DNA from 4 places in the Chryseobacterium sp. FG46 genome. Region 3 is predicted to be linked to each of the others. Evidence: riboswitches for the same ligand, from Rfam matches in the RefSeq annotation. Region 3 holds a riboswitch; each other region holds the start of a gene.
The links. Region 3 has a riboswitch for cobalamin ahead of ACODR7_RS06945 (TonB-dependent receptor plug domain-containing protein). Riboswitches for the same ligand answer to the same signal wherever they lie in the genome.

Region 1: linked by a shared signal. The riboswitch ahead of ACODR7_RS09605 (TonB-dependent receptor plug domain-containing protein) and the one ahead of ACODR7_RS06945 (TonB-dependent receptor plug domain-containing protein) in region 3 are both predicted to bind cobalamin.
Region 2: linked by a shared signal. The riboswitch ahead of metE (5-methyltetrahydropteroyltriglutamate--homocysteine S-methyltransferase) and the one ahead of ACODR7_RS06945 (TonB-dependent receptor plug domain-containing protein) in region 3 are both predicted to bind cobalamin.
Region 4: linked by a shared signal. The riboswitch ahead of ACODR7_RS10340 (acyl-CoA thioesterase) and the one ahead of ACODR7_RS06945 (TonB-dependent receptor plug domain-containing protein) in region 3 are both predicted to bind cobalamin.

The regions. Positions count from the first base shown of each region.
Region 1 is NZ_JBMDJJ010000010.1:75,107-78,877, forward strand. Features, by position in the region: gene ACODR7_RS09595 (hypothetical protein) at 1-187, opposite strand, end outside; gene pafA (alkaline phosphatase PafA) at 290-1,936, shown strand; cobalamin riboswitch at 2,108-2,284, shown strand; gene ACODR7_RS09605 (TonB-dependent receptor plug domain-containing protein) at 2,318-3,771, shown strand, end outside.
Region 2 is NZ_JBMDJJ010000001.1:330,831-334,601, forward strand. Features, by position in the region: gene ACODR7_RS01440 (VOC family protein) at 1-236, shown strand, start outside; gene ACODR7_RS01445 (hypothetical protein) at 339-881, shown strand; gene ACODR7_RS01450 (Lrp/AsnC family transcriptional regulator) at 969-1,430, opposite strand; cobalamin riboswitch at 1,626-1,811, shown strand; gene metE (5-methyltetrahydropteroyltriglutamate--homocysteine S-methyltransferase) at 1,986-3,771, shown strand, end outside.
Region 3 is NZ_JBMDJJ010000006.1:189,036-192,806, reverse strand. Features, by position in the region: gene ACODR7_RS06945 (TonB-dependent receptor plug domain-containing protein) at 1-1,374, opposite strand, end outside; cobalamin riboswitch at 1,484-1,670, opposite strand; gene ACODR7_RS06940 (transporter) at 1,764-2,711, opposite strand; gene ACODR7_RS06935 (cytochrome-c peroxidase) at 2,724-3,771, opposite strand, start outside.
Region 4 is NZ_JBMDJJ010000011.1:85,032-88,802, reverse strand. Features, by position in the region: gene ACODR7_RS10355 (PspC domain-containing protein) at 1-563, opposite strand, end outside; gene ACODR7_RS10350 (PadR family transcriptional regulator) at 575-904, opposite strand; gene ACODR7_RS10345 (HD domain-containing protein) at 1,368-1,958, shown strand; gene ACODR7_RS10340 (acyl-CoA thioesterase) at 2,012-2,395, opposite strand; cobalamin riboswitch at 2,513-2,692, opposite strand; gene ACODR7_RS10335 (hypothetical protein) at 2,726-3,526, opposite strand; gene ACODR7_RS10330 (ATP-binding cassette domain-containing protein) at 3,557-3,771, opposite strand, start outside.

The sequences.
Region 1 (3,771 bases), on a different contig from region 3:
TTCTTTTAAAACCTGATTTTAGCGCTTCCAGCTGATGGACAAAATCATCTGTATTTTCCACCCGTATTCTGGCGGTCAATTCAGCAGGGGTATCGGCATGTCCTCCAAGTCCCGGATAGAATTTGAAAAACTGAAAGTCATATAAATGATCCGGGAATTTGAAATACCAGTATACACCTAAAATCATAAAAGATTGGTTGATAATTGTACAATAATCAAATTTAAGTAAAATTTCACACTTCAAAACTTTCAAAACCCTTAAATTTGTCACCAATAAAAATTTACTTGGATGCTTAGGAACATTTCAATTGCGGCAGCTACTTTATTCTCCGTAGTTACAATCAATGCACAGAAGAACAGAAATACCCAACTTGAAAGACCCAAATTAGTTGTGGGGCTGGTAGTAGACCAGATGCGTTGGGACTATTTATACCGTTTTTATGGTAAGTATGGAAATGATGGTTTCAAAAGACTTTTGAATACAGGATATTCTTTAAATAATGTACATATTCCTTATGTTCCTACCATTACGGCTTTGGGACATACATGTATCTATACGGGATCTGTACCGGCAATTCACGGGATTGCAGGAAACGACTGGACGGATAAAGAAACGGGTAAAGGAGTTTATTGTACTGCAGATGACAGCGTTCAGCCGGTAGGAACTACCAATATAAAAACGGGAAGCCACTCTCCGAAAAATCTTTGGTCTACCACAGTAACTGACGAATTGAGACTGGCAACAAACTTCCAGGGAAAAGTAGTGGGGGTTTCCTTGAAAGACCGTGCTTCCATTCTTCCTGCAGGACACACTCCAAACGGAGCTTTCTGGTTTGATGACAGTACGGGGAATTTCATTACCAGTACATGGTATATGAATGATCTTCCGCAATGGGTAAAATCATTCAATTCTCAGAATCTTCCTGAAAAATTAGTAGCCAATGGCTGGAATACTTTACTTCCAATCAATGAATATACAGAAAGTGCACCGGACAATTCTCCCTGGGAAGGTTTGCTGGGAAGTGCAAAAACACCTACTTTCCCTTACAGTAATTTAGCAAAAGACTATCAGACTAAAAAAGATAACATCCGTTATACGCCTTTCGGAAATACATTGACATTGAAACTGGCAGAAGCTTCTGTAGAAGGTGAAAAACTGGGTGGAGATAATATCACAGACTTTTTAGCCATCAACCTGGCATCTACAGATTATGCAGGCCATAAATTCGGACCAAATTCTATTGAAGTAGAAGATGTTTATATCAGATTAGATCAGGATCTAGCTGAATTTTTTAAGTATCTTGATTCAAAGGTAGGAAAAGGAGAGTATACCGTTTTCCTTTCTGCCGACCATGGTGGAGCACATTCTGTGGGATTCCTTAAAGAACATAAAATCCCGACAGGTTTCTTCGGAGAAGATGCGGAAAAGAATCTGAACCAGAAACTGAAAGAGAAATTTGCGGCAGATAAACTGGTTAATGCCATTGATAACTACCAGGTTTATTTTGACAGAAAAGTATTGGCAGATAATAAGCTTGAGCTGGATGATGTAAGAAACTTTGCTGTAAAAGAAATTGAGAAAGATCCTACCGTTTTATATGCTGTTTCTGTAGACAAAGTTCAGGAGTCAAGCATTCCGGAGCCAATCAAACAAAGAATTATTAATGGCATCAACAGACAGAGAAGTGGAGATATCCAGTTAATTTCTCATGACTCTATGCTTCCGCCATATTCTAAAACAGGAACTACACACAGCGTATGGAATTCTTACGATTCTCATATTCCGTTGATCTTTATGGGATGGGGAGTAAAACAGGGAGAAAGCAATAAGGAATATCATATGACAGATATTGCTCCAACAGTATCTTCTCTATTGAAAATTCAGTTCCCAAGCGGAAATGTAGGAAACCCGATTACCGAAGTTATTGGTAAATAATTAATTAAACGTTATTTCATGATATATAGCTGCTTTCAACTGGAAGCAGCTATTTTATTATTCATTTCCCATCAGATTTTGAATCTGGCGTTTTCCTGAGAAAGGATTCCCGGTCTTAAAAGATACTATCTGTTTCTAATCCCTATTTTTTGGCATATACACATAAAAAACTATCTTTGCAAAAATTTTGGTTTCCAGTATTTTGGAATGAAAAGGGAATCGGGTGTAACTCCCGGACTGTCCCCGCAACTGTAAATCGCAACAAAAGTTTCTGCAAAAAACCACTGTATATAACGGGAAGGTGCAGAATGCGAAAGTCAGGAGACCTGCCAGAGTTGTAATCATAAAAACATATTGCTTTCGGAGGAAAAGTAAAAAGGAATGGATATAAAAAGATCTTTAGTACTGCTTTTTTCATCTTATGGCTGTTTTCTTTTTGGACAAGAGAAGGCCATTGACACTATTTATGTCTTCGACAACCAGATGAACAGGGTGAAGCTTTTTCATCCCGTAAAAACAATTTCCGCAGAAGAGGCCGGGAAAAACTCCAGTAACCTTTCAGAACTCCTGAGATTTCAGTCACAGGTTTATATCAAAGAAAATGGGCGTGGTGCTGTTTCTTCCCCTTCTTTCAGAGGAACTACCGCCCAGCAGACTGCATTTGTATGGAACGGAATTAATATCAATTCTAATTTTTTAGGACAAGGAGATATCAATAATATTGCTTTGTTCGGCTATGATCAGATTGGTATAAAAGCTGGTGGAGGAAGTGTAATCTATGGAAGTGGCGCCATCGGGGGAAGTATTCACCTGAATAATACCCTTGATTTTAATAAAGGTTTCCATGGTTCATTATTTTCAGAAGCCGCTTCTTTTAATACTTATAATAATTTTGTAAAAGGTTCTTACAGCAACGATAAGTTCACTTTTAAAGTTTCTGGCAATCACTCAATAAGTAAAAATGATTATCAGGTTGAGGTGGATAAAAGAAAGACTTACAGTAATGATAACGGACAATATTATAATACGAATATCAATATAGCAACAGCCTATAAAATTGCTCCGCATCATCAGATTTCCTGGATATCAGAATTTTTTAATGGGCAACAACATTATCCTGTTCATTTTGGAGATTTGGAAAACAAAACAAAATATGAAACTCAGAATACCCGAAGTTTACTTTCCTGGGATTGGAGTACTATAAAATTTAGTAACTCATTCAAAACAGCTTATACAGAGGAAAATTTCCAGTACTTTGGTAATATTAACGGTGCTGAAACCAGCGGAGGGGTAGGGAAGAATTATATTCTGAAAAATGATTTTAATTATTTTCTGAATTCAAAGTGGAATGTTAATATTATCGGTGAATTTCAAATTAATAAAGGGAATGGAGCAGGTAGTTCAGGAATTGGAAATATTAACAGAAGTGCAGGATCTATTGCAGGATTACTGCGTTATTTTCCAACAAAAGATTTGCGTTTTGAAGCGGGAATCAAGAAAGATTTTGTAGAAGATATAAGCTCTCCTGTTCTGCTTTCTTTTTCAGGAAAATGGGATATTGTAAAATGGTATGATGCTGAATTCAATTTTTCAAGAAACTTCAGAGCACCATCATTTAACGATTTGTATTGGGCTCAGGGAGGTAATATGAATTTAAAACCGGAAACTTCTTACCAATTTGAATTAAGAAACCACTTTAAAATAGGAGACTTTAAACTTTCCGTCACTCCTTATTACATGAATATCCGGGATATGATCCGATGGTTGAGAACTCCTGCCGGATATTATGGAGCTTCAAATACCAATAGAGTCGAAACATATGGACTGGAATCCCA
Region 2 (3,771 bases), on a different contig from region 3:
TTTCCAGAACGCATGAAGTAAAATTTGGACATAATATTATATGGCTGGATTGTGTAGACAATTACACCCATTCTGAAACATGGCTTCAGCTCACCGTACCCGATGTAGAAGCCGCTACACAATATCTGCTGTCAAACGGTAGGGAAACCTGTGACGAAATTGAAGAACTTCCTGAAAATATGCACTGGATTACCGATCCTGCCGGTACCGTATTCAATTTACAGGAAAGAAAATAGTGAAAAACAGAAATACGATGTATAAAAATTGCTTAAAATGGGGCTGTATCCAAAATTTTAATACCTTTAACCATCAAATCCTTAAAATTTTAAAATATTCTCATGCAGACAAAACCATTCAATTTTATTGTAACCGTATTTTTTCTGGTAGTAAGTGTGACTGTATTTTCACAAAAAACAGCCGCTTTGGGTTCTTTATTGGATAGAAATTCAGAATTTATATTCCCGCAAGCTCCTGATAAAATCTCAAAAGAGTTGAATGTAAAAGCCATCTTTTATGAAGATGCCAATGAAGAGAAATATGCCAAATGGCCCATTAAAACAGGGCTGGAACTTTATTGCAGCTTGGGAAAAAACAATACTGTGAATGAGATGTTTTTTGTTGCTTCAGATAATAAACCTGTAATTGTTGAGGGACTTCCTTTTGGTCTTGTTCTGAATAAAAGTACATTACAGGACAGTAAAACGAAGTTCAGGAAGTACAATGCCAAAACACAAAAATTAGCAGCAGACAATGAATTTCCAGATGGATCAAAACTGGTTTTTAAAAAAGGAAAACATTATGCAACATTATTTTTCGACAGCAAAAACCTTTTAAAATCATTAGGACTTACAGAAGAAATGATTGATCCGGCAGCTAATTAACCGATGAGAGGCTTCAAAACAACATAAGATCCGTCATTATCTGGCGGTTTTTTTATTCTTATAATGAAGCCCTAGTTATAAATTTAATTATATTGTTAATCCATAGTTGTTTTTTACCTCAGCCATCACAAAAGTACTGTGAGTGCTGCCTATAGAATCTACAGATCCCAGCTTGTTAAATACAAAATCCTGATAATGTTTCATATCTCTTACCTGAACTTTCAGAAGGAAATCAAAATCTCCGGAAATATTGTAACATTCGGCAACTTCTTCAATTTCTAAAATCTCTTTTACAAAATCATAACCTACAGACCGGTCATGAATTTTGAGCTTGATCTGGCAGAAAACCGTAAAACCGCGGTTCAGTTTTTCAGCATCAAGAATGGCTGCATACCTTTTAACAAAACCTTCCTGTTCAAGCCTTTTTACCCTTTCAAAAACCGGAGAGGTAGAGAGGTTCACTTCTTTCGCAAGTTCCTTAACAGTCAGTTTAGCATTTTTCTGGAGCAGCCTGAGCAGCTGTAAATCCTTATCATCGAGTTGTTCCACAGAATATTATTCTTTTAAATGATTAAAACAGTCAAATGTAAAGAATTATATGCTTCTATTTTTATTTTTAAAAGTTTAATTTGCTTAATTATTTATTATGAATTGTATTTTTATTCGGTATTGCTAATTTTACACAAAATTAAAAACTTTTACTGATAATCTTTGTTAAAGGTAAAAGTACAGTTCTTTGCAGATACTTCATCAAACAGGAAAGGTTTTACTTAAGGTAGATTAATAGGGAATCGTGTGCAAATCACGAGCTGTCGCGCAACTGTAAGTAACATGCCAAAAGTTTCTGTCCTTGCATATCCACTGCCAAAAACGGGAAGGATGACGGAAACTGTTACAAGTCAGGAGACCTGCCTTTACTGAATTGACAATGCTTTCGCGGGCTGAAGCTTTTGGGTCATACAGATGGTATATCAGATATGTATTTTCTCTCAATTGGAAATGCATTGCCTGCTATGTCATTATTTCCTGAAATTTTCTCCGCAAAAACATAACGAAGCATTTTAAGGGACTTTCACAATAAGTTTAACTAAAAAGTTTAAAAAAATGCAAACTCACATCCTTGGCTATCCGCGTATTGGTAGCAAAAGAGAACTCAAAAAAGCCTGCGAGCAGTATTGGTCAGGTAAAATCCTTCTGGAAGAGCTTCTGAACACCGGAAGAACTATCTGTACCCAAAACTGGAATATCCAGAAAGAAGCCGGAATAGACCTTATCCCGTGTAATGATTTTTCATACTATGATCAGGTATTGGATATGAGCCTTGTAGTAGGAGCAATTCCAACACGGTATCATGAAGTAGTGCTTAAAAAAAACAATACTGAGCTTGATCTTTATTTTGCAATGGCAAGAGGATATCAGAAAGACGGACTGGACATCACCGCAATGGAAATGACCAAGTGGTTCGATACCAATTATCACTATATCGTTCCGGAATTTTATAATAACCAACAGTTTAAGCTGAGTTCAGATAAAATTTTCAATGAATTTGCAGGAGCAAAACAAGCGGGAATCAATGCAAAACCGGTGATTATCGGACTGGTTTCTTATCTGTTATTGGGAAAAGAAAAAGAAGAAGGATTTGATAAACTGGATCTGGCGAAAAATCTTCTTCCGGTCTATACGGAGATTTTAACCAAACTTCAGGATCAGGGTGCGGAATGGATTCAGTTTGATGAACCTTTTTTAGCCTTGGATTTAACAGAAAAAGCCAAAGAAACTTACCTTTTTGTGTATGCCGAAATCAGAAAACGATTCCCAAAACTGAAATTTATTGTAGCCACTTATTTCGACGGATTAAAAGATAATGCATCACTTGCCGTTTCACTTCCTGTGAATACATTGCATGTTGATCTGGTGAGAAATCCTGAACAACTGGATGATATTCTGAATAGTATTCCGGAAAATTTATGCCTTTCATTAGGGGTAATTGATGGCCGGAATATCTGGAAAAATGATTATGAAAAGTCGCTGTCTTTCATTACAAAAGCTGTTGAAAAATTAGGATCTGAAAGGATTTTGATCGCTCCATCATGTTCATTGCTTCATTCACCTTGTGATCTGGATTTTGAAACCCATCTTAACCCGGAAATTAAAAGCTGGCTGGCTTTTGCTAAACAAAAAGTAAAAGAAGTCGTAACACTTAAAGAACTTGCTTCCGGAACAGAAAATGAACAGATTCTTAAAGCATTTGAAGAAAATAAAAAAGCAATTGAAAGCAGAAGAACTTCTTCTCTTATTCATAATCACCAGGTAAAGCAAAGAGCAAATGCTGTTTCTGAAAAAGATGCTCAGAGAATAAACCCTTTCAAAATCCGTAAAAAAAAGCAGCAGGAAGTATTGCAGCTTCCTTTATTCCCAACCACTACAATAGGGTCATTCCCGCAAACCACAGAGGTAAGAAGCTGGAGAGCGAAATTCAAAAAAGGGGAACTGACCGCAGAACAGTATGATACTTTACTGAAAGAGGAAACTCAGAGAACAATCGGCTGGCAGGAAGAAATTGGTATCGATGTACTGGTTCACGGAGAATTTGAGCGTAACGACATGGTAGAATACTTCGGAGAACAGTTGGAAGGATTTGTATTCACCAAAAACGGATGGGTACAAAGCTACGGAAGCCGCTGTGTAAAACCTCCGGTGATCTTCGGTGACGTTTCCCGCCCGGCTCCTATGACGGTTTATTGGTCCCAATATGCCCAATCCCAGACTGAAAAATGGGTGAAAGGAATGTTGACAGGCCCGGTTACCATTTTGCAGTGGTCTTTTGTCCGTGATGACCAGCCCCGCTCAGAAACATGTAAGCAGATTGCTTTGGCTATTCGTGACGAGG
Region 3 (3,771 bases):
GAAGGTTGGAAGCCGGAAAATCCTTTTATAGAAAGCCCTGAGAGTAAGCTCCGGAATGATCTCCGGCTGATAGCTCATAAATACCGCAGGTGTCCACTCTCTGGCATCTCCCGGTCTTTTATTTTTTCTTACTTCTTCAAAAGTAAAGGTTCCTAAAAGGCTTCCCAGAATTTTAAACCTGTTCCACTGATAGGTTGTTGCCAATGCTACCAATGTAGTGTAACGCGTAGGATAAGAAAAGTTATCCAGATTGGCATCCAGATTATTATACTGAAAATCACCACTCAGGCTGATATCCCAATTGGGCGTAATAGAATAGATATTGGATGAGGAAAGGTAGAGTTCCCGCTGTATATAGGTATTATCGGTATGAATAATAGACTGCGAACGAACCGTATCCATGAAATGGGTGTAATCGTAAGCAAATTTTGCTTTCAGCTGGGTTTCAAATTTCGGGAACAGTTTTTTCCTCAGATTGGCCTGTACGAAATAATTTTCATCAGAAAGTCTCGCTCCCCTTCCTCCGAAACGGCCATTCACAATAGGTGCCGGCATTCCACGGTCTGAAATATAACCGTAACCACGGATATTCCAGCTTCCGTTATTTAAAGTTCCATATAAAGAAGTTTCAAAACGTTTTGCTTTGATGTCTGAATCCTGTCTTTTTGCGATAGTATCATAAGCCTGCTGGCCGTCCGGATATTTCTTCGCATACCGGAATCTGTAAATTCCGTCACTTTGCATAAATTCTCCGCTGAAGCTGGCAGAAATCCTGTCTGAAATCTTCTGTTCCAACCGGAATGAAGGATTAAAGAGATCTATGGAAGCACTTTTGACTCTTATCACAAGATTGGTTTTTCTTGTTCCTTTAAACACAGGAGTTTTAGGCTGTAAATAAATAGATCCTGAAGATCCGAAGTCTTTTGCCGGCTGAAAAATTTCGCTTTTTTGCCCGTTATACAATGATATTTCTTCAAGATCATCCAAGGAATATCTTCCCAGATCCACCAGTCCGTTTTGGGCATTTCCCAATTGAATTCCGTCATAGAAAACACCTACATGCTGGCTTCCCATACTTCGGATATTAATAGTTTTCAAACCACCCAATCCGCCGTAGTCTTTAATCTGCACTCCCGAAAAATACCGCAGTGCATCTGCCACAGAATGACTGTTTAGTCTTTCCAGCTGTTCTCCCTGCAGGGTTTGTGCAGGAATAATTTCTTTAAAATTCTTTTTGTAAAGATTGATTCCTTTAATGGTCTCTTCCTGAAGACTGTCTTTTTTCTTAGTTTGGGAAAACACAAGTTGAGATGTTAACACTAATATTGTGAAAACAGCTTTATAAATTGCAGAAGTAGTTAGTTTTGCCGCCATTAGCTCATTTAGGGTAATGAAGACGCTAATGGGTATAAGAATACAACGACAAAGCACAGCTGTCACTGCACAGAATCATTGATGTCCTAAGCTTTATTCCACGAAAGCGTCAAACGATTATTTTCTGGCAGGTCTTCTGACTTACTCCATTTTTGAAATCCTTCCCATTCTTAAAAACAGTGGATATATTTTTCAAAAACTTTGGTGCGGAGCTTACAGCAGCGGGTCTGTTCCGGATTTTCACCGGATTCCCTTTTAAGAGCTTTTTACGGCTCACCAAATTCCGGCAAAGATAAATAATTATTCCTAATCCCCAATTAAAATCATGATTTATAAACAATTAAAGCTCCCGAAGGAGCTTTAGCATAATTTCATTAGGGGTTTCCCCTTTAAATTCCAATATTAAGGAAAATACTGAATCTTGATTTGGCTTCAATATCTCCTCCTGCCAGATGAGTATACATGGGAAGCATCATTTCACTTCCCAGGCTCAGCTTTTTATAAGAAGCTTCAAATCCCAGTTTTCCGTACAAAGCGCTCCCGGCAGTGTTAGGCAATGCTTCATCAAATTGTTTATTCTGGGCATATACTTCTCCCTGAACTCCTGTTTTTACAGAAAAAATAGACTTTTCATTCCCCGCAACCTGATAAAAACCTGTTGCAGCATAATTCCACTGGTTTCCAAAACGGTAATTTTTCTTATTCTCTGTTTTGATTGTATAGTCTGTATTGACCAATACGGCTACTTTATTTTTCTGAAATTTATAATTCAAAGCCGCCTGATAATCCCAGCTTCCGGTTCCCAGCTGAAAACTTGGATTGACACCGGATGTTCCTTTTTCATCAAATTTCCCTAAAGGAATTTTCACGCCCAAACCTCCGCTCAGATGATGGAAATTATCTTTGGAACTCATCAGCTGGTAAATTCCCATCAGATTAAGATCCCCTATTCCATTGATTTTAATATCTCCCTGCATGGTTTTCTTTTCATGAAAATGGAATGGCAGACTTGCGTAAACACTCAGTTTCTTAGTCAGTGGAATTTTTCCCCAAAGCTGCAGGGTATTAAAATATTGATCCTGTGTAAGATCTTTTACAAATAAGTTTTCTTTGGCTTTGTAATGCTGGGCAAAGTATTTGATTCCTACAAACTGTGGATTCAGCAAAGATTCAAAGCCGGAAGATCCGTTTCCTGCCGCACAGCCACAGGCATCACAATCATCATCAAAATTGAATCTACTAAAGGTTTCCGGGGCAATATATGCACTGTCTCTAATGGTCTTCGCCTGATACTGACTCAACAGGATCAAACTTATGATTATTATAATCTTCTTCATGTCTTCTATAAATTATTCTGCAAATTTTGGATTGGATATAAAGCTCTTATCTGATAGTGTTTTCAGAAAAGCTATAATATATTGTTTATCCTGACCCGTCATGGGAATACCAGTATGCCCATTCTGTTTTAAAAGAGGATCAAGATTTGGATGATTTTCAACATTGTCTGAATAGAAATTAAGTACCGCCTCTAAGGTGTAAAATCTTCCGTCATGCATATAAGGTGCGGTATATTCTACATTTCTTAAGCTGGGAACTCTGAATTTCATGTTGTCATTCCAATCTAAAGTAACCCTGTATCTTCCTCTGTCATCGAACTGGGCGTTGTAATACATTCCTGAATTTCGGTAGCTCTCATCGGTAAACAATTCTCCTGAATGACATGATGCACATTTATTCCGGAAAAGGGACATTCCCTGTGTTTCTTCAGCCGTGAAAGATAGCGTTCCTTTCATCATCTGATCATATTTGGAATCTGCCGATATCAATGTTGCCATAAACTGAGAAATAGCCTTAAGAATACGGTCTCCAGTGATCTTTTCATCACCAAATGCTGCTTTAAACATTTTTTTGTAGTTCGCATCACTATTCAGTTTTCCTACTGCTTCAGGAAGAGAGCTGTCCATTTCAAAATCTGTAGTAATAGGAACCAGAGATCTTTCATCCAGATTATGACTTACCCCGTCCCATGTATAATTTTTGAGAAAAGCCATATTCTGAATAGGCGGTGCATTTCTTATTCCTAATCTATCATCTATCCCATGGCTTACATTATGGCCGTGGTGGGTAAATGCATATTCCTGAATGTGACAGAACCCGCAGGAAATAGTATTGTTTCTGGACAGCTTTCCTTCATAAAACAGTTTTTTTCCAAGAGCTACTCCATTTACTGTAACAGGATTTCCGGTAACATCAAACGTCATTTTGGGAAAGCCTGAAGGATATTGTAAGCTATAAGGTTCATCTTTATCAATAGGAATTCCTTCATATTCGCCAGAACATGAAACCAAAAGGCTTGTCAGGATGGCGAAAATCCAAAGAGAGCAAAAATGCCCTCTA
Region 4 (3,771 bases), on a different contig from region 3:
GGCTTTCCCTGCATTTTCAGGAAATCTGCTGCTGTTTCAGCTTTTGGAAGTACGATCCAAAGGATTACATATAAAAGACCTATTAATGAAGAGGAAATGGCTGCTGTGAAAATTCCTAATACGAAGATTCCCAGCCAGATTGCTCTCATGGTAGTAATATCCATTCCTACATATTGAGCTAAACCTGCACAGACTCCTGCTACTTTTTGTTTTTCCGGATCACGGAACAGCTGCTTTTTATCTGTATAATGAGTTCCTGAATTATTGTTTCTGGCAGATGTTTTTTCAGAAAAATAAGCTTCTTCCTGTTCTTCGATTTTTTCAGGGCTTCCGATCTGTGCGATTACCTTTTCTACATCGGTATCGTTAATCACTTCACGTTTTCCTAAAGAATCTTTGAAAATCTCCACCATTCTTATTTCTATGTCATGCATTACTTCATCAGCCTCAGAAGCATCCAGAGAGCTTCTCAGTGCGTTCAGGTAATCGCTGAGCTTTATATATGCGTGTTCTTCTATGGTAAAAGAAAAACCTGCGAGTCCTATTGAGAGTGTCTTGTTCATAGCTTTGTTTTTTAATTTTGTTGAGTGATTTGGTTTACTGAGGCTGTCAGTTCATTCCATGTATTGAGAAGTTCATCCAGGAAAAGTTTTCCTTTTTCTGTGATCTGATAATATTTTCTGGGTGGTCCTCCGGTAGATTCTTCCCATCTGTAAGAGAGAAACTCTCCGTTTTTAAGTCTTGTAAGAAGAGGGTAGAGGGTCCCTTCCACTACATCCAGTTTTCCTTTTTTCAGTTCGTCAATAAGATCAGAAACATACATTTCGCGGTTATTGATGAGACTTAGAATACAGAATTCCAGAATTCCTTTTCGCATTTGCGCTTTGGTATTTTCGGTATTCATCTTTGATAAGTTTTGTTAATTAGTTATATAATTTTCGAAGTTCGGAACCTAGCTAGTTGTACCTATTTCGATTTTACATTACAAAGATATGTAATTAAAATGGTATTATGCAATACAAAGTAGTGTAATTTTTAAAATAAATTATTTAATATACTGATAATCAAATAAATAATTTTTATTTAAAATTTGTTAGAATTAGATTTGAATGAGAAATGGTGAAAAAAACACTTAAATTTTAAGTAAGAATGAAAGAAATGAAGAGAAAAGAAAAGTAACCAGCTATCATTCATTACTCATTATCTGATTTTGAGGTCCGTATCAGTATTCGTATTTTTGTTAGAAATAAAAACACCTAAATCATTTGTAAAAAGCAAATCTAAAAGTACTTACAAAAGAAAAGATAAATAATAAATGGGTAACCACAGGGTATACTCTTCAGAACAATATAACAGAGAAAAGTAAAATGAAAATTCAGAAAGAGATCGATTTTATTCTTGCAGTGGATGCACTTAAAAATGTACAGCGAAGAAATTATAATGCAGATGATTCCCGAAGAGAGAATACGGCGGAACATTCCTGGCAGATTATCATTCTTGCCCAGATCCTTTATCCGTATGCTAAAAACCGTGCAGATATTGATTTACTGAGGGTGATAAGAATGCTTTCCATTCATGATCTTGTGGAGATTGAAGCCGGAGATACTTTTATTTTTGATGAAAAAGCAATGGTAGGAAAATTTGAAAGAGAGAAAGCTTCAGCCCAAAAAATCTTTGGAATTCTGGATGAGCCTTTGCGTACAGAATTTTTTAACCTGTGGCTTGAGTTTGAAGAAGAGACAACACCGGATGCTATTTTTGCCTGCGGGATCGACAGGATTATGCCGTTTATTTTAAATTCCCATACTACAGGAAAGAGCTGGACGGAAGCAGGAGTAACAGAAAAACAAATCCGAAATATGCTTGAAAATGCTATCAGCAGAGCATCGGATGAAATGGGAGAGGCCTTTGAGCTTCTTTTAAATAAAAGTCTGGAAACGGAAAAAGTGTTGAAATAATTTCAATAAAAATATAATAAATTTCGGGCGGCCAAAGGCCGCCCGAAATTTATTTATAGTATTTGAATTGGTTTTTTGAATTCATCGATGGCTACAAAAGTAAAATCACCTACAATAGCTTTTTCTCTTTCATAGGAATACATCTGTTCAGTGTAAATTTCAACATTCACTTTCATACTGGTTTTTCCCACGTATGAAACTTTCCCGATCAGTTCCACAATGGTTCCGGCAGGAATAGGTTTTTTAAAATCAATCTTATCACTGCTTACGGTTACCACTCTTTTTCTGGCAAAACGGGTTGCTGTGATAAAAGCTACTTCATCCATCAGCTGCATGGCAGTACCTCCAAAAAGGGTATCGTAATGATTGGTTGTGTTAGGGAAAACCGCTTTAAAGATTCTGGTTTCGGATGCTTCAATTCTTTCTTCTGTAGTCATATATCATTATTATAATTAAAGCGATAAGAAATGATTGGAAACAACAGAATAATGACAGGAACTTACAGAATTCCTGAAACAATCCATCAGATCAATACAACTTCAAATCGCGAAAGTTACATGTTTAAGAAAAAGGCAGGTCTCCTGACTTGTAACATCATTTATCTCCTTCCCATGCCTCGCACAGTGGATCTTTGATAAAGACTTCAGTTACTTACAGTTGCGCGACAGTCCGTGATTTTCACACGGTTCCCTTTTAATCTGCAGTGATGCAGAACCAATTTCTGTGATGAATAAGTGTAAAACTTTTCGAATGCAAAAATAATGAATTTATTCCGGATTATGATAAATAATCTGGCTGATTACTCTTCCCTTCTTAATTGTCCAGAGTGTAGTGTATCTGTTTTCTCCTGAACCATTGATCATATAAAGAAAAATATTATCATTGTCAAGAGATGTTACTCCTACGTTCTCAAAATCCATGGTAGGCTGGAACATATTTTTGATAGCTTCTCTTACAAAAACAGATCCTCTTCCGGGTTGCTGCACTCTGATGGATTTGATTTCGGTCATTCCTTCAGGAAGGTCATTTCCAATTCCCCAAGGTTTTACTTTATCAATGGTAAGAATCTTTCCATCCGCATCTTTTTCCTTTTTACGATATCCTGCATTGGAAGGATAAATATCAATCACCACTTTGCTTCTTTGGGCAGTAGGGATTTTAGGATCCGAATTGTCGGTGAAAATAAGGGATCTTCCATTTTTAGATTTAGATGGAGTATAGGCGGGAAGCTGGTCCACATATGCAATACGCCCTTTATTCACCATTCCTTCCTTATCAAGAGTTTCATACCGTACAAAAGGCTTGTCGTCATCCTGTTTTTCCGGATATTTGATCCAGATCCATTCCGTTTCTCCCGGAGCCGGTTTTACATAAACAAATACATCTCCTTTGCGCATACGGATCTTGTCTACAATTTTTCTGTAATCGTCTTTGTGTACACGTACGTTGGCATATCCTTCCTCAGCTTTTACCACTCCAAAAGGAACTTTTGTCTGTGCTTTTACAAAGGTTATAGATAAGATACTGAAAGCAGATAAATAGAATGCTTTGTTTATGAAAGTCATCATGAAATTTTTTTGATCTTCCAAATATATAAATTAAATGCTTTTCGGAAGATAATTATACCGCTGCAGTTCACTTAAATCTTGTATTTGTTTCAGATGACCGTCTGAAAGCAGAAATATACGTTCGGAAATATCCAGAACATCTTTAAAATTATGATCAGAAATAATGAAACCTTTATGTGCTGACTCCCGCAGTATATTTTTCTTTAATTCTTCAGTAACCTTGGGAGAAAGACTATGAAATGGCT